3 regions of the Saccharopolyspora sp. NPDC050389 genome follow, and region 3 is predicted to be linked to each of the others. Evidence: riboswitches for the same ligand, from Rfam matches in the RefSeq annotation. Region 3 holds a riboswitch; each other region holds the start of a gene.
The links. A riboswitch is a leader RNA that binds a small molecule or an ion and turns the genes downstream of it on or off. The one in region 3 is predicted to bind cobalamin.
Positions count from the first base shown of each region.

Region 1: it holds a riboswitch for cobalamin, as region 3 does, so the genes downstream of both, cobN (cobaltochelatase subunit CobN) here and AB0I53_RS03635 (RNA-guided endonuclease TnpB family protein) in region 3, are expected to answer to the same signal.
Region 2: it holds a riboswitch for cobalamin, as region 3 does, so the genes downstream of both, AB0I53_RS02450 (ribonucleoside-diphosphate reductase subunit alpha) here and AB0I53_RS03635 (RNA-guided endonuclease TnpB family protein) in region 3, are expected to answer to the same signal.

Region 1 covers NZ_JBFAKG010000056.1:48,977-56,214, forward strand. Annotated here, with positions in the region: gene AB0I53_RS31185 (precorrin-2 C(20)-methyltransferase) at 1-324, opposite strand, end outside; gene AB0I53_RS31190 (precorrin-8X methylmutase) at 321-947, opposite strand; gene cobG (precorrin-3B synthase) at 980-2,224, opposite strand; cobalamin riboswitch at 2,357-2,478, shown strand; gene cobN (cobaltochelatase subunit CobN) at 2,592-6,206, shown strand; gene cobA (uroporphyrinogen-III C-methyltransferase) at 6,536-7,238, opposite strand, start outside.
Region 2 covers NZ_JBFAKG010000002.1:236,343-243,580, forward strand. Annotated here, with positions in the region: gene AB0I53_RS02430 (DUF5134 domain-containing protein) at 1-137, shown strand, start outside; gene AB0I53_RS02435 (alpha-ketoglutarate-dependent dioxygenase AlkB) at 232-879, opposite strand; gene AB0I53_RS02440 (iron-siderophore ABC transporter substrate-binding protein) at 1,016-1,957, shown strand; gene AB0I53_RS02445 (glycoside hydrolase family 3 C-terminal domain-containing protein) at 1,988-4,357, opposite strand; cobalamin riboswitch at 4,475-4,690, shown strand; gene AB0I53_RS02450 (ribonucleoside-diphosphate reductase subunit alpha) at 4,801-7,215, shown strand.
Region 3 covers NZ_JBFAKG010000004.1:55,124-62,361, forward strand. Annotated here, with positions in the region: gene AB0I53_RS03615 (MarR family transcriptional regulator) at 1-149, shown strand, start outside; partial or broken gene AB0I53_RS03620 (ATP-binding cassette domain-containing protein) at 76-878, shown strand; gene AB0I53_RS03625 (ABC transporter permease) at 838-1,659, shown strand; cobalamin riboswitch at 1,822-2,011, shown strand; gene AB0I53_RS03630 (transposase) at 2,327-2,485, opposite strand; gene AB0I53_RS03635 (RNA-guided endonuclease TnpB family protein) at 2,497-3,726, shown strand; gene AB0I53_RS03640 (MFS transporter) at 3,940-5,220, shown strand; gene AB0I53_RS03645 (ABC transporter substrate-binding protein) at 5,217-6,734, shown strand; gene AB0I53_RS03650 (ABC transporter permease) at 6,734-7,238, shown strand, end outside.

The sequences.
Region 1 (7,238 bases), on a different contig from region 3:
GAGCAGGACCACGTCCCGCCCGGCGTCGAGGTGCGCGGCGAGCCTGGCCGCGCAGTCCGCGTAGAACTCGTCGATGGCGCCCTGGTAGCCGCCCGGGTGGTCGGTGGTCTCGGTGGTCACCGGGTAGACGAGGGCCTCCTCGATCTGCCCCGGCCGCAGGTACGGCTCGGCGACGGATCTCGCGATGCTCCGGCCGTGCCGGGCGCTGTGGTACGCGATCACCTCGGCCCGTTCGATCAGCCGAGCCGCCTTGACCGTCACCAGCTCCGGGTCGCCGGGGCCGAGACCCACGCCGAAAAGCGTGCCCTTGCCGTTGCTGCTCACTCTTCCTCGCTCGCGATCGCGTTGATGGCGGCCACCGCCATGGCGCTGCCGCCCCGGCGGCCGTGCACCACCAGGTGCTCCAGCCCGCTGGGGTGCTCCGCCAACGCCTCCTTCGATTCCGCGGCACCGATGAATCCGACGGGCAGGCCCAGCACCGCGGCGGGCCTCGGGGCGCCGTCCTCGATCATCTCCAGCAGCCGGAACAGCGCCGTCGGGGCGTTGCCGATCGCGACGACCGAGCCCGCCAACCGGTCGCGCCACAGCTCCAACGCCGCGGCGCTGCGCGTCGTGCCCAGCTCGCGGGCCAGGCCTGGGACCCGCTCGTCGGACAACGTGCAGATCACGGCGTTGTCCGCGGGCAGGCGACGTCGGGTCACGCCGGCTGCGACCATCGCGGCGTCGCACAGCACCGGCGCGCCGTCGCGGAGCGCGGCGCGCGCGTTGATCACCGCGTTCGCAGAGTGCGCGAGGTCGTCGACCAGGTCGACCATGCCGCAGGCGTGGATCATCCGCACCGCTACCCCGGCCACCTCCGGCGGCAGGCCGCTCAGGGCGGCTTCCGCACGGATCGTGGCGAAGGAGCGGCGGTAGATCTCCGCCCCTTCCCGGACGTAGTCGGGCACCCCGCGGTAGCGGGGCGCCCCGTTGTTCTCGTTCACACTTTCCTCCGTGCCGCGACGAGCGCGGCGGATACCTGGTCGGCATCGGCTTCGGACGCCCGTGTCTCCTCGTCGAGACCGACCTCGTAGCCGGCACCGGTGGCCAGTACTTCCACAACGCGCCCCTGTGGTCGGCCGCAGCGCCGTTCGCAACCCGACCAATGCACCGGCAGAGCGCCGCCGGCCGGGGCTTGCAACGTGCGCCGGGCGTCTTCGCGGACGTCGGCCCGCGCCTTCGCGCACCCGGGACGACCAGTGCACGCGGTCACCCCGACACCTGCCGAGGACGGATCGACGAGCAGACCGCGCGCACCGAGGTCCGACATCCACCGGCCGGCTTCGTCCGGCCGCAAACCGGGCAGGACGACGGTCCGCCACGGCGTCAGGCGAAGTTCACCCGCGGCGTCGGACGCGGCGGTGATGATATCCAGCTGGTCCCGCGACAGGAGGCCCAGTGGTGCCCCCGCCACCACCGCGGCCGTTCCGTCGCGGCGATCCACCCTGCCGACCTGCGCATGTGTGCTCTGCCGGTTCGACGGCAGCGGCCGCGGCTCGGCCGGGACGACGTCGAAGGTCGCGGACAGCCGACCGGTGATCCGGCGCGCGCCATCGTCGAGCTCGGCCAGCCGCCACGCAGAGCGGCCCTGTGCGGCCTTCTCCGCCAGGAACGCCTCCGCCGCGGCGATCGCGACGCCGGCCGCCTGTTGTGGAGTCGCCCGCACACCGGAGTCCACGCCGGCGAGCACCAGCGCCAGGGTGCCGGCCCGCTCCGCGAGCAGGCCGACATCGGCGCCGAGCGAGATGACGTCCGCGCTGCCGTCGTCGACGGCGAACAGGAAACGCCCGGGCAGGGCCGCCAGCGACGGCGTCGCGCAGAGCGCTGCGTCTAGTTCTCCGGTCACCGCCCGAACATCCACCAGCTCGCGGCCGTCTGCGGAGGGCGAGCCGATGATGTTGCGGACCCGCTCGTGCGTTGCCGACGGCAGCAACCCCGCCGCCCGGAGCCGAGCGGCGAGTTCCAGCTCCGCTCCCGCGGGTAGGCCGCGCACCTGCACGTTCGCCCGCGAAGTGAGCTCCACACCACCGTCGCCGAGGGCCGCGGCCGCCGCGATCGCTCGAACCTGGGACGGCGTGAGCACGCCGCCTGGGACGCGGATCCGGGCCAGCCCACCGTCGGCTGCCTCGTGCACCCGCAGCGCGCCGGGACACGCGTCCCGTTCTGGTCTGGCTCTGTGCAACACGCGGGTGATACTACGGACCTCGGTAGTTGCGGACGCAAACCAAGAGCGGTGCGACGCGCGTCATGCCCGCGCCGCTTGACGTAAGATCGCCTCGTTGCGAAGAGTGGTCGCAGCATTCAGCGGCGACATGCGGAGGAAGCCGGTGCGAATCCGGCGCGGTCCCGCCACTGTCACCGGGGAGCGGACTCCAGGAAGTCACTGTCCGAACTGGACGGGAAGACGGAGCGAGCGCTGATCCGGGAGCCAGGAGACTCCGGTCGCCGCGACCTACGAACCGGGGCGAGGACCCCGAGAGAGGTGCCGTCATGCGCCGCGCACGCGCGCCCAGGCCCAGCGACGCCGTTCGCCACGCCGAGGAGCGATCCGCATGATCCTACTTCTGTCCACTTCGGACACAGATCTGCTCAGCGCGAGGGCCGCCGACGCCGAGTACCGGCTCGGCAACCCGGCGCGGCTGGGCGTGGACGACCTGCCGCCGCTGCTGGAGGACGTCGACCTCGTCGTCGTGCGACTGCTCGGCGGCCGCCGGGCCTGGGAAGAGGGCCTGGACGCCCTGCTCGCGGGCCCGCGCCCGGTGATCGTGCTCGGCGGCGAACAGGCCCCGGACGCGGAACTGATGGAATGCTCGACCGTGCCGAGCGGGGTGTGCGCCGAAGCGCACCGCTACCTCGCCCACGGCGGCCCGGACAACCTGGCGGAGCTGCACCGCTTCCTGTCCGACACGATCCTGCTCACCGGGCACGGCTTCGAGCCGCCGGCGGAAACGCCGACCTGGGGTGTGCTGGAGCGGACACCGCGGCGCACCGAAGGACCGACCGTCGCTGTGCTCTACTACCGCGCGCACCACATGGCGGGCAACACCGCGTTCGCGCACGCGCTGTGCGAGGCCATCGAAGACGCCGGAGGCCAAGCCCTCCCGCTGTTCTGCGCCTCCCTGCGAGCGCCCGACGCCCAGCTGCTGGAGCAGCTCGGCCGGGCGGACGCGCTGATCGTCACGGTGCTCGCCGCGGGAGGCACGAAACCCGCCACCGCCTCCGCCGGCGGTGACGACGAGGCGTGGGACGTCGGCGCGCTCGCCGAACTCGACATCCCGATCCTGCAGGGGCTGTGCCTGACCAGCACCCGCGCCGCCTGGGAGGACAACGACGAGGGCCTGTCGCCGCTGGACATGGCCACGCAGGTCGCCGTGCCCGAGTTCGACGGCCGCCTGATCACCGTGCCGTTCTCCTTCAAGGAGAACGACGCCGAGGGTCTGCCGGTCTACGTGGCCGACCGCGAACGCGCGGCCAGGGTTGCCGGCATCGCGGTCCGGCACGCAACGTTGCGGCACGTGCCACCGCAGGAAAAGCGCCTGGCACTGATGCTCTCGGCCTACCCGACCAAGCATTCCCGGATCGGCAACGCGGTCGGCCTGGACACGCCGGTCAGCGCGGTCCGCCTGCTGCAGGCGCTGCGCGAGCACGGCTACGACGTCGGCCCCGCGGACGGCCCCGACGCACTGCCCGGCGTCGCGAGCCAAGACGGCGACGCCCTGATCCACGCGCTGATCGCCGCCGGTGGCCAGGACCGGGACTGGCTGTCCGAGGAGCAGCTGAGCGGCAACCCGGTCCGCATCCCCGCCGGCCGCTACGCGAGCTGGTTCGCGACGCTGCCCGAGGACCTGCGCGCCGACATCGAGGAGCACTGGGGACCGCCGCCGGGAGAGCTGTTCGTCGACCGCTCCCAGGATCCGGACGGCGAGATCGTGCTCGCCGCCGTCCAGGCGGGCAACGTCGTGCTCATGGTGCAGCCGCCCCGCGGCTTCGGCGAGAACCCGATCGCGATCTACCACGACCCGGACCTGCCGCCGAGCCACCACTACCTGGCGGCCTACCGCTGGCTGATCGACGAGTTCGGCGCCCACGCCATGGTGCACCTGGGCAAGCACGGCAACCTCGAATGGCTGCCGGGCAAGACCGCGGGCATGTCCGCCTCGTGCGCTCCGGACGCCGCGATCGCCGACCTCCCGCTGATCTACCCGTTCCTGGTCAACGACCCCGGCGAGGGCACGCAGGCCAAGCGCCGGGTGCACGCCACCCTGGTCGACCACCTCGTGCCGCCGATGGCCCGCGCGGAGAGCTACGGCGACATCGCCCGGCTGGAACAGCTCCTCGACGAGCACGCCAACATCTCCGCGATGGACCCGGCGAAACTGCCCGCGATCCGCAGCCAGATCTGGACGCTGATGCAGGCCGCCAAGCTCGACCACGACCTCGGGCTCGAAGGACGGCCGCACGACGCGGAGTTCGACGACATGCTGCTGCACGTCGACGGCTGGCTCTGCGAGGTCAAGGACGCCCAGATCCGCGACGGCCTGCACGTGCTCGGCGATGCCCCGGCCGGCGAGGCCCGGGTGAACCTCGTGCTCGCGATGCTGCGCGCGCGCCAGATGTGGAGCGGGCAAACCGCCGCACTGCCCGGATTGCGGGAAGCGCTCGGGCTCGCCGAAGACGGCAGCGCCGCCCGGGAGCAGGTCGACGACATCGAGACCCGCGCGCACGCCCTGGTCCAGGCGATGGAAGACCGCGGCTGGATCCCCGGCTCGGCGCCGGAGGTCTGCCGGGAGATCCTCGGCGGCGCCGAGGACGCGGTCGTCCGGGTGCTGGAGTTCGCCGCGACCGAGGTGGTGCCGCGGCTCGCCGCGACGACCGACGAGATGAGCGCGACGCTGCACGCCCTCGAAGGCGGGTACGTTCCCGCGGGCCCCAGCGGATCGCCGCTGCGCGGGCTGGTCAACGTCCTCCCCACCGGCCGCAACTTCTACTCGGTGGACCCCAAGGCCGTACCCAGCCGCCTGGCCTGGGAGACGGGTTGGGCGATCGCCGAATCCCTGCTCGACCGCTACCGCGCCGACACCGGCGACTGGCCCCGCTCGGTCGGCCTGTCGGTGTGGGGCACCAGCGCGATGCGCACGTCCGGCGACGACATCGCGGAGGTGCTGGCGCTGCTCGGCGTCCGGCCGACCTGGGACGAGGCGTCGCGCCGGGTCAACGGGTTGGAGGCGATCCCGCTCGGCGAGCTGGGCCGTCCCCGCATCGACGTCACGGTCCGCATCAGCGGTTTCTTCCGGGACGCCTTCCCGCACGTGGTCGCCCTCCTCGACGACGCCGTGCGCCTGGTCGCCGCCCTCGACGAGCCGGACGAGCAGAACTTCGTGCGGGCGCACGCGCGAGCCGACCTCGCCGAGCACGGCGACGAACGCCGCGCCACGATGCGGATCTTCGGCTCCAAGCCGGGCGCGTACGGCGCGGGGATCCTGCCGCTCATCGACAGCCGGAACTGGCGCGACGACGCCGACCTCGCCGAGGTGTACGCGGTGTGGGGCGGTTTCGCCTACGGGCGCGAGCTGGACGGAGAACCGGCCCGCGCCGACATGGAGAGCGCCTACAAGCGGATCTCCGTGGCGGCGAAGAACACCGACACGCGCGAGCACGACATCGCCGACTCCGACGACTACTTCCAGTACCACGGCGGCATGATCGCCACGGTCCGCGCGCTGACCGGCAAGGCGCCGGCGGCCTACATCGGCGACAGCACGCGCCCCGACTCGATCCGCACCAGGTCCCTGACCGAGGAGACGTCGCGGGTGTTCCGGGCCCGCGTCGTCAACCCCCGGTGGCTGGCGGCGATGCGCCGCCACGGCTACAAGGGCGCGTTCGAGCTCGCGGCGACGGTGGACTACCTGTTCGGCTACGACGCCACGACCGGCGTCGTGGCCGACTGGATGTACGAGAAGCTCGCCGAGACCTACGTGCTGGACGAGGAGAACCAGCGGTTCCTCACCGAGTCCAACCCGTGGGCGCTGCACGGCATCACCGAACGGCTGCTGGAGGCCGCCAACCGGCAGATGTGGCAGGAGCCGAATCCCGACACCTTGCAAGCGCTGCAGGATGTCTACCTGCAGACCGAGGGCGACCTGGAGGACGGCCCGGGCCAGCGCTGACGGCTAGAGGATTGATTCCGTGGTCGTTCTGCGTGGCGGCGCGGGTAGCGGCCCCCCTGCGGGAGTTACTGCGGTTTTCTCGCTGTGGGATCCCCGACACACGTATGTCCAATACGACGCGTCGGGGCTGTCCTCGCGAGAAAACCGCTCAGAACCCGCGGCGGTGCGAGTTGCGAGGGTGGGCCAAGCGCTTCGCGCTTGCGTCGACTCCCGCTGGCTGGGCGCGTTGGGTGTCGCAGCCGACCAAGGAAACAAACATCTAGGGGCGAGAAGTCGCCACCGGCGTATCCCGGGGGCAGTTTCAATTGAAACTGCCCCCGACACCGCCGCTACCGGCGCGACGTCGGCGCGAGGTCCGTCACGGGCCCGACGACGATCACCGCGGGCGGCTTGATCTCCGCGTCCCGCACGGCGTCGGCGACCTGGCCGAGCGTCGTCCGGAGCGTCTGCTGGCTGCGCGTGGTGCCTTCCTGCACCACCGCGACCGGCGACTTCGGATCGCGGCCGTGCTCGATCAGGACGGCGGCGAACTCCCTGATCCGCTTGACCGCCATCATCAGCACCAGGGTGCCGCGCAGTCGGCCCAGCGCCGGCCAGTCCACGAGCGACTGCTCGTCGTGCGGCCCGACGTGACCGGACACGACAACGACCTCGTGCGCGACACCGCGATGGGTGACCGGCACGTCGGCCGCGGCGGGAGCCGCGAAGGCGCTGGTGATCCCGGGAACCGCGGTCACCGCGACCCCCGCTTCGACGCACGCCAGCAGCTCTTCGAACCCACGCCCGAACAGGTACGGGTCGCCGCCCTTGAGCCGGACCACGAACTTCCCGGCCTTGGCGTGCTCGATCAGCAGCGAGTTGATGACGTCCTGGTTGGCCGCCCGCCCGTAGGGGATCTTCGAGGCGTCCACCACTTCCACGTGCGGGCCGAGCTCTTCGAGCAGCTCGCCCGGCGCCAGGCGGTCGGTGATCACCACGTCCGCGCGGCCCAGGAGCTGGCGCCCGCGGACCGTGATCAGGTCCGGGTCACCC
Region 2 (7,238 bases), on a different contig from region 3:
TGATCTACAGCTTTCTCAGCGCCGGCTTCGCCGGCACCGATCTGCTGCGCCCGCCGCCGGCTTGCCACCGGTTCGCTGCCGCGACCGAACTGGTCCTGTCGCTGAGCATGGGCTACATGTTCCTGACCATGCTCTGACATCAGCCTGGGTGCTCCGTTTCGCCAGGCAACTGCCCGTGCGTACTTCGTGTTGCCATAGCGACACAAAGTACGCACGGGTCACCACGGGCCTTCAGTCCATTCCGGACACTCGGAGGGTGATGTTCAGGCGGCCTGCCGTCATGCCTATTTCCGGGCTCGTGCCCGGGAACGTCTTCGGCACTCCGTGGTAGGCCAGGCGGGACTGGCCGCCGAAGACGAACAGGTCTCCCGAACACAGCTCCACGTCCGTCCACGGCCTGTTGCGGTTCTCCGTGTTCCCGAAGCGGAAGACGCACGTGTCGCCGAGGCTCAGCGACACCACCGGCTCCCGGCTCCGCTCGTCGCGGTCCTGGTGCATGCCCATCCGCGCGTCGGCGTCGTAGAAGTTGACCAGCGCCACGTCCGGCCGGTAGTCCTCGGCGGCGCGGCCGTAGGCGTCGGCCAGCGCCCTGCGCCCCAGGTCGCCGAGCCAGTCCGGGAACGGCGTGACCGGGGAGCCGTCGCCGTCGTCGACCGTTCGCGAGTACCGGTAGGGATACCAGTGCCAGCCGAGGCACACGGTTCGCACCGACATCATGCCGCCGCTCGGCAGCCGGGCCGATCGCATGCCCGCCGGCGAACGGGCCCATTCCCGGCACGCGACGACCAGTTCGCGCTGCCGCTCGGCGTCCAGCCAGTCGGGCACGTGCACCGCTCCCGGGGCGATCTCGGCCCGCTCGCGCGGGATCAACGACTCCATGCCAGTCCCTCTACCACGCCATGATCATCCGGGCTCGGCGATCTCCGCGTGAGAACGCTCTCAATGCTGGTCTCCTTACTCCGATCAGGTTAGGCTTGCCAAACTTTTGGAGCCAACCGGACAGGCAGGGAGCACCATGTTCCGTCCTCGTCGACTGCTCGCGGCCATCACCACCGTGCTCGCGCTCGGCACCGCCGCGGCGTGCGGCACGTCGACCCCCGATCAGTCCACCGCGCCCCAAGGCAACGAGCGGATCGTCACTCACGCCAAGGGCCAGACCAAGATCGCCGGCACCCCGCAGCGGGTGGTCGTGCTGGACACCGGAGAACTCGACGCGGTGCTGGCGCTGGGAGTCAAGCCGGTCGGAACCGTGCTGCCGGACGCCAACAAGACGCTGCAGCCGTACCTCGCCGAGAAGGCCGGCAACATCGAGGTCGTCGGCACCATCGGCTCGCCCAACCTGGAGAAGATCGCCGCGCTCAAGCCGGACCTGATCCTGTCCAGCAAGGTCCGCGACGACCAGAACTACGACGCGCTGAGCAAGATCGCGCCGACCGTGTTCGCCGAGACCGTCGGCAAGACCTGGAAGGAGAACTTCCTTCTCGACGCCGAGGCGCTGGACAAGAAGGCGGAGGCGCAGCAGATCCTCGACGCCTACCAGCAGCGCGCCGCCGACATCGGCAAGCAGGTCGGCGACCCGGCGACCCGCAAGGTCAGCATGCTGCGGTTCATCCCCGGCGAAATCCGCCTGTACGGCAAGGGCTCCTTCATCGGCACGATCCTGGCCGACGCGGGCTTCAGCCGCCCCGACAACCAGCAGATCGAGCAGACCCACGCCAAGATCAGCCGCGAGCAGATCTCCCAGGCCGACGGCGACCAGCTGTTCTACGCCGCCTACGGCGAGAGCGCCAAGCAGCAGATGACCGGCGTGGTCGACTCGGTGCAGTGGACGACCCTCAACGCCGTGAAGAACGGCAAGGCCGTCGAGGTCCACGACGACACCTGGTTCCTCGGTCTCGGCCCGATCGCCGCCAACCTGGTCCTGGACGACCTGCAGAAGGCCTTCGCGCAGCAGTGACCCGGAGAAGAGCCCGTGGGTCCGCCGGACTCACGGGCTTTTCGCTGCGCTGATCCGCAGCTCGCCGGCGCTGCGCCCGACGCGCAGCTCGCGCGCCCCGGGCTCGACGTCCACCACCACCGACACCTCGGCTCCCGCCTCGGCCTCGGCGACGGCGAACCCCGCCAGCCGCAGCGGCTCCACGGCGTACACCTGCACGACCTCGCGTCCCGCTCGGTCACCGGTGTTGCGCAGCTTCACCCGTACGTTCTCGCCTTCGGCGACGACCTCCAGGTACTCCCAGGTCGTGTACCCGAGCCCGTGTCCGAAGTGGAACGCCGGCGTCACGCCCCGGTCTTCGTAGGCGCGGTAGCCGACCAGAGTTCCCTCGGCGTAATGCAGTTCGCCGTCCACCGGCTGCACGCCGGGCAGCGGGACCGGGACGTCGGCGAGCTCGGCCGGGAACGTCGTCGGCAGCCGGCCGCCGGGCTCGGCCCGCCCCAGCAGCACGTCGGCCAGCGCGTCCCCGTATTCCTGGCTGCCAAACCAGGTCCACAGCACCGCGGGCACGTCGGTGGCCCAGGGCATGAGCACCGGCGAGCCGGCGTTGACCACCACGACGGTGTTCGGGTTCGCCGCCGCCACCTTGCGGACCAGCTCGTTCTGCGCGCCCGGCAGGTCCAGCGAGACGCGGTCGCGGCCCTCGGTCTCGACCTCGTCGTTGGTGCCGACCACGACCACCGCGACGTCGGCGTCCCGGGCGATCGCCAGGGCCGCGGCGAGTTCGCTGGCGTCGTCCCATTCCCGCGCGCGGTGCCCGATTCCGACCGCCACCAGCGCATCGAGGCTCTGCGGGGTGAACTCCACGGTCAGCGCGGCCTGACCGGCAGCGTCCAGGTCCGATTCCACGAGCACCACGTTGAACCGCTGCTCGGGCGGTTCCAGCATGTCGCCCAGCGGGTCGCCGATCCCGTCCGCTCGCACCACGTCCGCGGCCAGCACCTCCCGGCCGGAGAGTTCGACGCGGAAGCTGCCGGTGCCGTTCACCCCGAACACGTGCTCACCGACGTCGAGCCGGAGAATTCCCCGCAGGCGAAACGACTTCGTCCCGGCAGGCAGGCCACCGAGCCACACCAGCCGATCGGTGCCGCGCAGTTCGCTCTCGAGCACCGCACCGTCGGCGCCGAGGTAGTCGACCCGCAGGCCGCTCCCCTCACCTTCCGGATCGGTGCTCTCCGCGTCCGGGATCACGTCCAGCAGTCGCCTATGCCGGACACCGCGCTGGTACACCACATCCGCGTCCGGCAACGCCGCCCGCAGCCCGTCCAGCGGCGTCACCACGTGCGGCGGGCTGACGTGCGACGAGCCGCCGCCCTGCACCGCGGGGATGGTGGCGTTCTCGCCGATCACCGCGACCTTCGCGACCTTCGGGTCGATCGGCAGCAGTGGCGCGTCGGCCACGATCTCGTTGCGCAGCAACACGAATCCCTGCGCCGCGAGCCGCCGGATGACCGGCCGGGCCTCCTCCGACGGTCCGCCGCCGCCGGGTTCGGAGTCCTCGAACGCACCGACGCGGTCGGCCAGCCGCAACACGCGCAGAACCTTGTCGTCGAGCACCTCCTCGGGAACCTCGCCCCGCTCCACGGCTTTCGCGAGCTTCCCGCCGCTCCAAGGGCTTTTCGGGCCGGGCATCGCCAGGTCGAGGCCGCCAAGCGCTGCCTCCTTGAGCGAGCGGGTGGCGAACCAGTCCGACACGAGCATCCCGTCCCACGCCCACTCGCTCTTGAGGATGTCGTTCACCAGCGCGGAATTCTCGGTCATCGTGCGGCCGTTCACCGAGTTGTAGGCGGCCATCAGCGCCCACGGCGAGGCCTTCGCGATGATCCGCTCGAACGGCTTGAGGTAGACCTCGCGCAGCGTCTGCTCGTCGACGACCGCGTCGTAGCTGAGCCGCTCGGTTTCGCTGTCGTTGGCGACGAAGTGCTTCGGCGTCGCGGCCACCCCGCGCGACTGGATGCCCGCCACCACCTCGGCGCCGATCTCGGCGATCAGCAACGGATCTTCGGAGAAGTTCTCGAAATGCCTGCCCCCGAAAGGACTTCGATGCACGTTGATCGTCGGCGCCAGCACCACGTGCACGCCCCGGCGGCGCGCCTCGTCGCCGAACATCTCCCCCACCGCCCGCGCCGCCGCCCGATCCCACGTCGCCGCCAGCGCGGACGCCACCGGGAACAGCAGCGAGGTGTCGCGCTCGTCCCAGGTCGTGCCGCGCACCCCGTTCGGGCCGTCGGAGAGCACCAGCGACCGCAACCCGATCTTGGGCATCGGGTGCAGGGTCCAGAAGTCGGCGCCGGTCAACAGCAGCGCCTTGTCCGCCACGGTCAACTCCGAAACCAACGACCGAAGCTTCGCCTCGTCCACCGGTACCCCTTTCGCCAGCCCTCGGCCGCCCAGTCTCGGGCAATGCGCCCGGACTGTCGACCGGTACCGCGCCACGCCGTTATCTGCCCATGCACGCCGTCTCTGAACCCAACATGTAGTGTGTCGATCGCTGGTGGTTCACCGGAGGCATCCGGTGAGGCAAGAGGGAACCCGGTGCGAATCCGGGACTGCCCCGCAGCGGTGAACGGGAACGAACGTCGTGACCCGACTGCCGAAACGGCAGCGGGTAGAGCACTGGGCGAGCAGCCTGGGAAGCCGCGACCACTAGGCCGCCCGTGAGTCCGAAGACCTGCCGCCGGTGCACGCGCGAAGCGTGCAGTCCGGGACCTCGAGGGCGGGTCTGCGCGGACGACCAGCGGCTGCCGCCGCCGGGTCTCCTCGCGCGCCGTCGTGGTCCGCCGAGCTCGCGAGGGAGAGAGCCCGTGACGGCGACACTCAACGACTGGACCCGCGTGTCCACTGTGGTCCACCAAGCCTGCGCCGGGCTGTCCGGCGTGTCCGCGGAAGCCGTGCTCGACGAGGTGCGACGCACCGGCTACACCGGCATCAGCGACGACGAGCTCGCATTGGCCCAGGTCATGGCGGCGCGCACGCTGATCGAGACCGAACCGAACTACTCGCAGGTCACCGCCCGGCTGCTGCTGGACCGGATGCGGCGCGAGGCGCTGAGCTTCCTCAGCGAGCCGCAGGAGGCCGACCAGGAGGAGATGCGCGCCCGCTACCCGAAGTACTTCGCCGACTACGTGCGGCGCGGCATCGAGCTGAACCGGCTAGACCCGGAGCTGGGCACCTTCGACCTGGCGCGACTGGGCGGCGCGCTGGCTCCGGAACGCGACCTGACCTTCGGCTTCCTCGGCCTGCAGACCCTCTACGACCGCTACTTCCTGCACCACGACGGCACCCGGTTCGAGCTGCCGCAGGCGTTCTTCATGCGGGTCGCAATGGGCCTCGCGCTGCGCGAGGACGACCGCGAGGCCCGGGCCATCGAGTTCTACCACCTGCTGTCGTCGTTCGACTTCATGTGCTCGACGCCGACGCTGTTCAACGCCGGCACCACCCGGCCGCAGCTGTCGTCCTGCTTCCTGACCACTGTGGACGACGACCTGTCCGGCATCTTCCACTCGATCAGCAACAACGCGCTGCTTTCGAAGTACGCCGGCGGGCTGGGCAACGACTGGACGCCGGTGCGCGGCATCGGCGCCCACATCAACGGCACCAACGGCAAGTCGCAGGGCGTGGTGCCGTTCCTGAAGATCGCCAACGACACCGCCGTGGCGGTCAACCAGGGCGGCCGGCGCAAGGGCGCGGTGTGCGCGTACCTGGAGACCTGGCACATCGACGTCGAGGAGTTCCTCGACCTGCGCAAGAACACCGGCGACGACCGCCGCCGCACCCACGACATGAACACGGCGAACTGGGTGCCCGACGAGTTCCTGCGCCGCGTCGAGGCCGACGGGCAGTGGACGCTGTTCTCCCCGGACGAGACCCCGGACCTGCACGACCTCTACGGCCGGGCGTTCGCCGAGCGCTACCGCGCCTACGAGCAGGCCGCCGACCGCGGCGAGATCAAGGTGTTCAAGCGGGTCCGAGCGGTGGAGTTGTGGCGGCGGATGCTGACCATGCTCTTCGAGACCGGCCACCCCTGGATCACCTTCAAGGACCCGTGCAACCTGCGTTCACCGCAGCAGCACAACGGCGTCGTGCACTCCTCGAACCTTTGCACCGAGATCACCCTGAACACCAGCACCGACGAGGTGGCGGTGTGCAACCTCGGGTCGATCAACCTGGCCCGGCACGTCACCGCCGACGGCATCGACGCCGAGAAGCTGGAGCGCACCACCCGCATCGCCGTGCGGATGCTGGACAACGTCATCGACATCAACTTCTACACGATCCCCGAGGCGCGCCGGTCCAACCTGCGGCACCGGCCGGTCGGGCTGGGGCTGATGGGCTTCGCGGACGCGCTGTTCGTGCAGCGCATCCCGGCGTCGTCGGATGCCGCGGTGGAGTTCGCCGACCGCAGCATGGAGCAGATCAGCTACCACGCCATCGCCGCGTCCAGCGCGCTCGCGGCCGAGCGCGGCCGCTACGAGTCCTTCGACGGGTCGCTGTGGAGCCGCGGCGTCCTGCCGATCGACTCGCTCGAACTGCTCGCCGAGGCCCGCGACGGCGACGTCGACCTGGACCTATCGTCCACACTGGACTGGGAGGCGCTGCGGGCGCGGGTGGTGCGCGACGGCATGCGCAACTCCAACGTGATGGCCATCGCGCCGACCGCCACGATCTCCAACATCTGCGGCGTCAACCAGTCCATCGAGCCGGTCTACCGCAACCTGTACGTCAAGGCGAACATGTCCGGCGACTTCACCGTGGTCAACCCGCACCTGGTCGCCGACCTGAAGCGGGCCGGGCTGTGGGACGAGGCGATGGTCGCGGACCTGAAGTTCCACGACGGCAGCCTGCTGCCGATCGAGCGGATCCCACAGGAGCTCAAGGACCTGTACGCCACCGCGTTCGAGATCGAACCGCGCTGGCTGGTGGAGGCTGCGGCGCGTCGGCAGAAGTGGATCGACCAGGCGCAGTCGCTGAACCTCTACGTCAGCCGGCCCAGCGGCCGCACGCTCGACGAGCTCTACCGGCTCGCCTGGCACAAGGGCCTGAAGACCACGTACTACCTGCGCTCCACCAGCGCGACCCACGTGGAGAAGAGCACCCTGCGCGGCACCGACGGCAAGCTCAACGCCGTCCCGACCGCGGTCCCGGTTTCGGAGATCCCGACCGCGTCGGCCGGCGCGGCCTGCTCGGTCGAAGACCCCGACTGCGAAGCCTGCCAGTGAGAACGAGCCGGCCGGCCGATACC
Region 3 (7,238 bases):
TGGATCAAAAGGCGGTCGCCGATGCCCTGCGCGGGTTGAACGCGTTGGTGCGGGCAGTGGAAGGAGGTGGCGCGGATGACCGAGATGGCCGTGCGATGCAGGGGCCTGCGGCAGTCGTTCGGCGAGCAGGTCGCGGTCGACGGGATTGACCTCGACGTCCGGCCCGGCGAGGTGTTCGGCCTGCTGGGCCCCAACGGCGCGGGCAAGACCACCACGATCCGGGCGATCACCACCCTGCTGCCCACCGCGGCGGGCGCCGTCGAGATCTTCGGCGTCGATGTGGCGCGCCACAAGCTGGCGGCGCGCGGCTGATCGGGTACGTGCCGCAACAGCTTTCGGCCGACGGATCGCTGACCGGGCAGGAGAACGTCGCGCTGTTCGCCCGGCTCTTCGACGTTCCGCGCGCGCAGCGGCGATCCGCGGTGCGCGCCGCGCTGGCCGCCGTCGGGCTCGCCGCCGTCGCCGAGCGCCTGGCCAACACCTATTCGGGCGGCATGGTGCGCCGCCTCGAACTCGCGCAGGCGCTGGTCAGCGGGCCGAGGCTGCTCGTGCTGGACGAACCGACGATCGGCCTGGATCCCATCGGCCGGGAGAGCGTGTGGGACCGGATCGCCGAGATCCGTGCCGAGACCGGGATGACCGTGCTGGTCACGACGCACTACATGGACGAGGCCGATCAGCACTGCGAGCGGCTCGCCCTGATGCACCGCGGGCGGATCCGGGCCCGGGGAACCCCCGCCGAGCTCAAGGCGGCCGTGGGACCGGACGCCACGCTCGACGACGTCTTCCGGACGATCACCGACGATACCTTCGAGGAAACGGGAGAAGGGATGCGAGATGTCCGCGCGACTCGACGCACCTCCGGCCGCCTCGGTTGAACCGGTGCGGCGCAGCCCGCCGGGCCTGGTGGCGGCGCGGGTGGCGGCGATGTGCCTGGTGGAGCTGCAGAAGCTGCGGCACGACCGGGCCGAGCTGCTCACCAGGGCCGTGCAGCCCGCGCTGTGGCTGCTGATCTTCGGCCAGGTGTTCACCGGGCTGCGCGCGATCCCCACCGGGAACGTCCCCTACCTCGACTTCCTCGCGCCGGGAATCCTGGCTCAGTCGGCGCTGTTCATCGCGATCTTCTACGGCATCCAGATCATCTGGGAGCGGGACGCGGGCGTGCTGGCGAAGCTGCTGGTCACGCCCACGCCGCGGGTCGCGCTGGTGACCGGCAAGGCATTCGCCGCCGGGGTGCGCGCGCTGGTGCAGGCGCTCGTGGTGCTGGTGCTGGCGGCGCTGCTGGGCGTCGGCCTCACCACGAACCCGGTGAACCTGCTCGCGATGGCCGTCGTGGTGATCCTCGGCTCGGCGTTCTTCTGCTGCCTGTCCATCACGATCGCCGGGCTGGTGCTGTCCCGGGACCGGCTGATGGGCATCGGGCAGGCGATCACCATGCCGCTGTTCTTCGCCTCCAACGCCCTGTACCCGGTCGACCTGATGCCCGAGTGGCTGAAGGTGGCCAACTACGCGAACCCGCTCGGCTACGAGGTCGACGCGCTGCGCGGCCTGCTGATCGGCACGCCGGCGCACCTGGCGTTGGACTTCGGCGTCCTGGTCGTCTCCGCCGGCATCATGATCAGCATCGCGGCCGCCCTGCTCGGGCGCTTGGCGCGCTGAGCCGGCCGGCCGGCGCCGATGGCATGTCCACTAAGGACAATCCTGACCACCATCAGGCGGGACGAGAGGCGCCCTTGGCCGAGTCTCGGCCGAGGGCGTCTCACACGTCGCGTCCTGCGGCACTGGAGGTGATCTTGGGTTCGGTGTCTTGACACCCGGCTCGTCTGGTGCAAGCGTCAGCGTTGTTGTTCATGCGACGGCGCGCAGGAAGCCGGTGTGAATCCGGCACGGTCCCGCCACTGTGAATGGGGAGCTACCGCCACCGATGCCACTGCCGCACCAAGCGGTGGGAAGGCGAGCGGGTAGCGATGATCCACGAGTCAGGAGACTGACGCCGTCGTACCGATTCGTACGGGGTCGCGGAGCCCCGGAGGAGGTACTGAAGGTGCAGCACCGCGCCGCGCGCGTCGTCGCCACCCGCCCCTGCCACGCTAAGACCGGCCGAGTCCCCGATTCCACCAGGTGTCCGAAAACAGCAGTTCAGCAGCACCGGCATAACCAGCCCTGCTCTGTTCGCCCGCTGACACCTGCGTGGAGACACCCTTGCTTCCCCCTTGGAACTCTGCGTGCCTGGAACGCATTCGGCGCTGCGATATGGGCCAGTGCGCCACCCTTCAGGGCGGTGGCGAAGGCCCACTCCGCGAAGCCCGCCAAGGGCTGGGCAGGCCTAAACCGGACGTGCTTGGGATTCGATGTACTGGCGCAGCACGCTGATCGGAGCGCTGCCCACGGAACCGGCGAAGTAAGAGCCGGACCACAGCCGCTCAGCGCGCCAGTAGTGGCGGTCCAGCTTCGGCGCAGTGTTGATCTGATAAACCGAGGTCATACGATCTTGGTGTGCAGCTGCGGTACTCCTTCCGCCTCTACCCAACGCAAGGCCAGCAAGCCCTGCTGGCCCGTGCGTTCGGGTGCGCTCGGGTGGTGTACAACGACGCTGTACGAGCACGAAACGCAGCGCACGAGGCAGGTGAGAAAGCCCCGAGTGCGGGTGAGTTGTCGAAGCGGCTGATCACCGATGCGAAGAACACCCCTGAACGCGCCTGGTTATCCGAAGTGTCGACCGTCGTGCTTCAACAAGCGCTTCGAGACTGCGACCAGGCATTCCGCAACTTCTTCGATTCGCTGTCAGGTAAACGAGCGGGCCGGAAGATGGGCGCACCGAGGTTCAAAACCCGCCGAGACCGCAGGCAGGCGATCCGGTTCACCGCCAACGCCCGCTGGTCCATCACCCCTGGCGGGAGGCTCCGGTTACCGAAGATCGGCGACATCCCCGTCACCTGGTCCCGGACACTGCCGTCGAAGCCCTCATCGGTGACGGTCATCAGGGACGCTTCCGGAAGGTATTTCGCCTCGTTTGTGGTCGACACCAGGCCGGAACCGATCAGCGGCTCCGCACCGGAGGTCGGGATTGACCTGGGCTTGAAGCACTTCGCGGTGACCTCGGACGGCCGCAAAATCACATCGCCAAGGTTTCTGCGGAAGGCGGAGAAGAAGCTCAAGCGGGCACAACGTGCCGTGTCCCGCAAGGAGAAAGGATCGGCCAACCGGGAGAAGGAACGGACCAAGCTCGCTCGCGCCCACGCGCGGGTAGCTGACGCTCGCCGAGAATTCCACCACCAGCTCTCCACCCAGTTGATCCGCGAGAACCAAGCGATCGCAGTGGAAAATCTGGCAGTGAACGGGTTGGCGCGCACCATGTTGGCGAAGTCCGTGCACGACGCCGGATGGTCCGGATTCGTCGCGATGCTGGAATACAAAGCCGCCCTGCACGGTCGGCAGGTGATCCGCATCGGCCGTTTCGAACCCACCTCGCAAACCTGCTCGGCCTGCGGCACCAAAGACGGCCCCAAACCATTGCACGTGCGCACGTGGCAGTGCGGCTCATGCGGGGTGTGGCTGGACCGGGACATCAATGCGGCGGTGAACGTCGCGAAGGCCGCCGGACTGGCGGTGACAGCCTGTGGAGCGCAGGTAAGACCACCCACGCAGGTGGGGGCTCAGCGCGGTGAAGCAGGAACCCACCGAGGTGACCTGTCGGCGCGACGCCCGCGCCGACAGACGCAGTAGGAATCTCCGGCGTTCACGCCGGAGAGGAAGTCAATGGCAGACGATCTACGACGACCAGTACCACCTCGACCACGGCCTGGTGCCCACGGCCACCGAACCGTCCGAAGTGGACTCGGGATCCGCCGGCTGGATGAAGACGCGCCGCGTCGTCGATCCGTGTCGCAACCGCGGCGCCGACGGCTCCGGTTGCCCGGTGTCCGAGGAGGGCGAGCGATGACCCTGGACGGATTCCGGCGGCTGTCGCCCGCCGCGCGGCTGCTGGTGATCAACCAGTTCGGCATCAACGTCGGCTTCTACATGCTGCTGCCGTTCCTCGCCGCCCACATGACCGGCCTCGGGTACGGCGCGGCGATGATCGGGCTGGTCCTCGGCATCCGAAACCTCAGCCAGCAGGGCATGTTCCTGGTCGGCGGAACCGCCTCGGACCGGCTCGGGTGCCGCCCGATGATCATCGCTGGATGCGCGTTGCGGGTGGTTTCCTTCGGGCTCTTCGGCGTGTTCACGTCGTTGCCCGGGCTGGTCGCCGCCGCGGTGCTCACCGGCTTGGCGGGCGCCCTGTTCAACCCCGCCGTGCGCACCTACCTCATGCACGAGGCCGGGGATCGGCGCGCGGAGGCGTTCGCCGTGTTCAACGTCTTCGCGCACGCCGGCACTCTCGTCGGGCCGTTGCTGGGCGCCGCGTTGCTCGCCCTCGACTTCCGGCTGATCGCGCTGGTGGCGTGCGTCGCCTTCGCGGTGTTGACGCTCGCCCAGATCGTCGTGCTGCCGCGGCGCGAACACGGGCCGCAGCAGCACAGCGTGCTCGGGAGCTGGCGCGAGGTCTTCGCCAACCGGCGCTTCCTGATGTTCACCTTGGCGCTGTCGGCGTACTTCGGGCTCTACAACCAGCTCTACCTGATGCTGCCGCTGGAGGCGCAGCGGGTGTCCGGGCTCACCGAGGCCGTGGCCGCCGTCTTCGTCGTGTCGACCGTCGTCGGAATCGCGTTGCAGGTCCGGATCACGCAGTGGTGCCGGCGGCGGTGGAGCGCGGGGCGATCGGTGTCGATCGGGCTGGCGTGCATGGGCGCGTCCTTCCTGCCCTTGCTGCTGAGCAGCCCGCTGCTCGACGCGCCCGCGGCGGGTGAGCCGGGCTGGGGCGTGGTCGCGCTCGCGTGCGTTCCGGTGCTGCTGACGACCGTCGTGTTCACCATCGGCATGGCGATCACCAATCCGTTCGCGATGGAACTGCTGCCGATCGTCGGCAGCGAGCGGTTGGCGGGCACGTACTACGGCTTCTACTACCTGGTGTCGAGCCTGGTCGCGGCGGCGGTGAGCTGGGTCGTCGGCGCGCTGCTCGACGTCGCAGGCGAGGCGCCGATCCGGTGGGTGCCGTGGTTGGCCCTGCTTGTAGTGGGACTGCTCGGCGGGGCCGGTGCCGCCCTGCTGGAACGACGAGGACTGCTCGACCGCGCCGGCGAACCGGCGCGGGATCAGGGGAAGGAGACGCGAAGGTGACCGGCGTCAATCGACGGAAGCTGCTCAAGGGGGCGTTGGGAGCGCTCGCGGTCGCTTCGCTCACCGCCTGCGGCGGCGCGGGCGGCTCGAACGGACGGCTGCGGGTGGCGTTCCCGACGTCGGGCGCGAAGGAATCGCTCGACCCGCACACCAGCTCGCTGTTCGTCGACCAGGCGCGGGCGAAAGCACTGTTCGACACGCTGGTCGGCTACGCCGACGACATGAGCGTCGTGCCGCGCCTGGCCGAGTCGTGGGAACCCGACGCGACCGGAAAGCGGTGGCTGATCCGGTTACGCAGCGCCCGGTTCCACGACAACCGGCCGGTCACCGCCGACGACGTCCTCTACAGCTACCGCCGCATCGCCGACCCCGCCACGGCATCGCCGGCGCGGTGGCAGTTCGCCGCCGTCGACTTCACCGCCAGCCGCGCGCGTTCGGCCGGCGAGCTGGAACTCGTGCTGCGGGCGCCGAACTTCGAATTCCCCTCGGCGTGGGGCGCGCCCGCCACCGAGATCGTTCCGGCCGGAACCACGGATTTCGCCGCGCCGGTCGGTTCCGGCCCGTTCCGGTTCGCCTCGTTCCAGCCCGGCAGGCCCGCCGTGTTCGCCCGGTTCGACGGCTACTGGGAAGGTGCCCCGAATCCCGCAGAGCTGGAATTCATTCCCATCAACGACGAAAGCGCCCGCGTCGCCGCGCTGATGTCAGGCCAGGTGCACTACGCCCACGACATCAGCGCGAACTCCGCGAGCCTGCTGCAGCACGACGACCGGACGGAGGTGCTCGCCGCGCCCGGCGGCACCATGCAGGCCGTCGCGCTCAAGGTCGATCGCGCGCCGTTCCACGATCCCCGGCTGGTGCGGGCGATCGCGTCCGGTGTGGACCGCCGAACGCTGCTCGACGTCGCGCTCAGCGGGCGCGGCCTGGTCGGCAACGACCTGTTCGGCAAGGGTTTGAAGTACTACCCGCAGGACCTGCCGCAGCGCGAACGGGATCTCGGCCTCGCCCGATCGCTGCTACGGGAGGCCGGGGCGGAGGGGCTGGAGTTCGAGCTGCTCACCAGCGCCGCCGATCCCTACTTCGAGTCGGCGGCGACGCTGCTCGGCGAGCAGCTGGGCGAGATCGGGCTGCGCGCCACGCCGCGGGTCAGGCCGTCGGAGACGTACTTCTCCGACATCAAGACCGCCGGCGTCGCCGCCCACACCAGGACCGCTCCCCTGCCGTTGACGACCTTCATGGCGCAGCGCATGCGAGGCGACGCGGGCAGCAACAACTACACCGGATACCGGTCGCCGGAGTTCGATGCGCTCTTCTCGCAGGCGATGAGCACTCCGGACGAGGCGGAGCGGGCGCGGCTGCTCGCCGACGCCCAGCGCCTCGCCAGGGACAACAGCGGCCTGCTGGTGTGGGGGTTCAGCGACTGGAATGTCGCCGCCAGCGGCGCGCTGTCCGGGATCCGGGCCGCCCCGCCCAACTCCTTGGACTGGGCGCGGTTCGACCGGGCCTCGCTTGGCTGATGGGGAGATTCCTGTTTCGGCGGCTGGTGATCGCCGCGCTGCAACTCGCGGCGGTGGCGGTCACCGTCTTCGCCCTGACGTCGATCCTGCCCGGCGACACCGCCGTCGTCGTCCTCGGCGAGCACGCCACCGACGAGCAGGTCGCCGCGCTCCGCGAGCGGCTGGGGCTGGACCGGCCGCTCTGGGAGCGCTTCGCCGACTGGCTTTCCGGTGTGCTGCAGGGCGATCTGGGCACGTCGTTGCTGACCGGTACCGCCGTCTCCGACCAGATCGCCCGGGGATTCGCCACGACGGCGCTGTTGGCGCTGCTCGCGCTCGCGGTGGTGATCCCGCTGGCGCTGGCGGTCGGCATCGGCACCGGCTTGCGACCGGGTTCGTTGCTCGATCGCGGGCTGAACGGCGCGGTCGTCACGCTCAACTCGGTCCCGGAGTTCGCGCTCGCCCTCCTGCTCATCGCCCTGTTCGCCCTCCAGCTCGGCTGGCTACCGGCCACCGCGGCCGGAG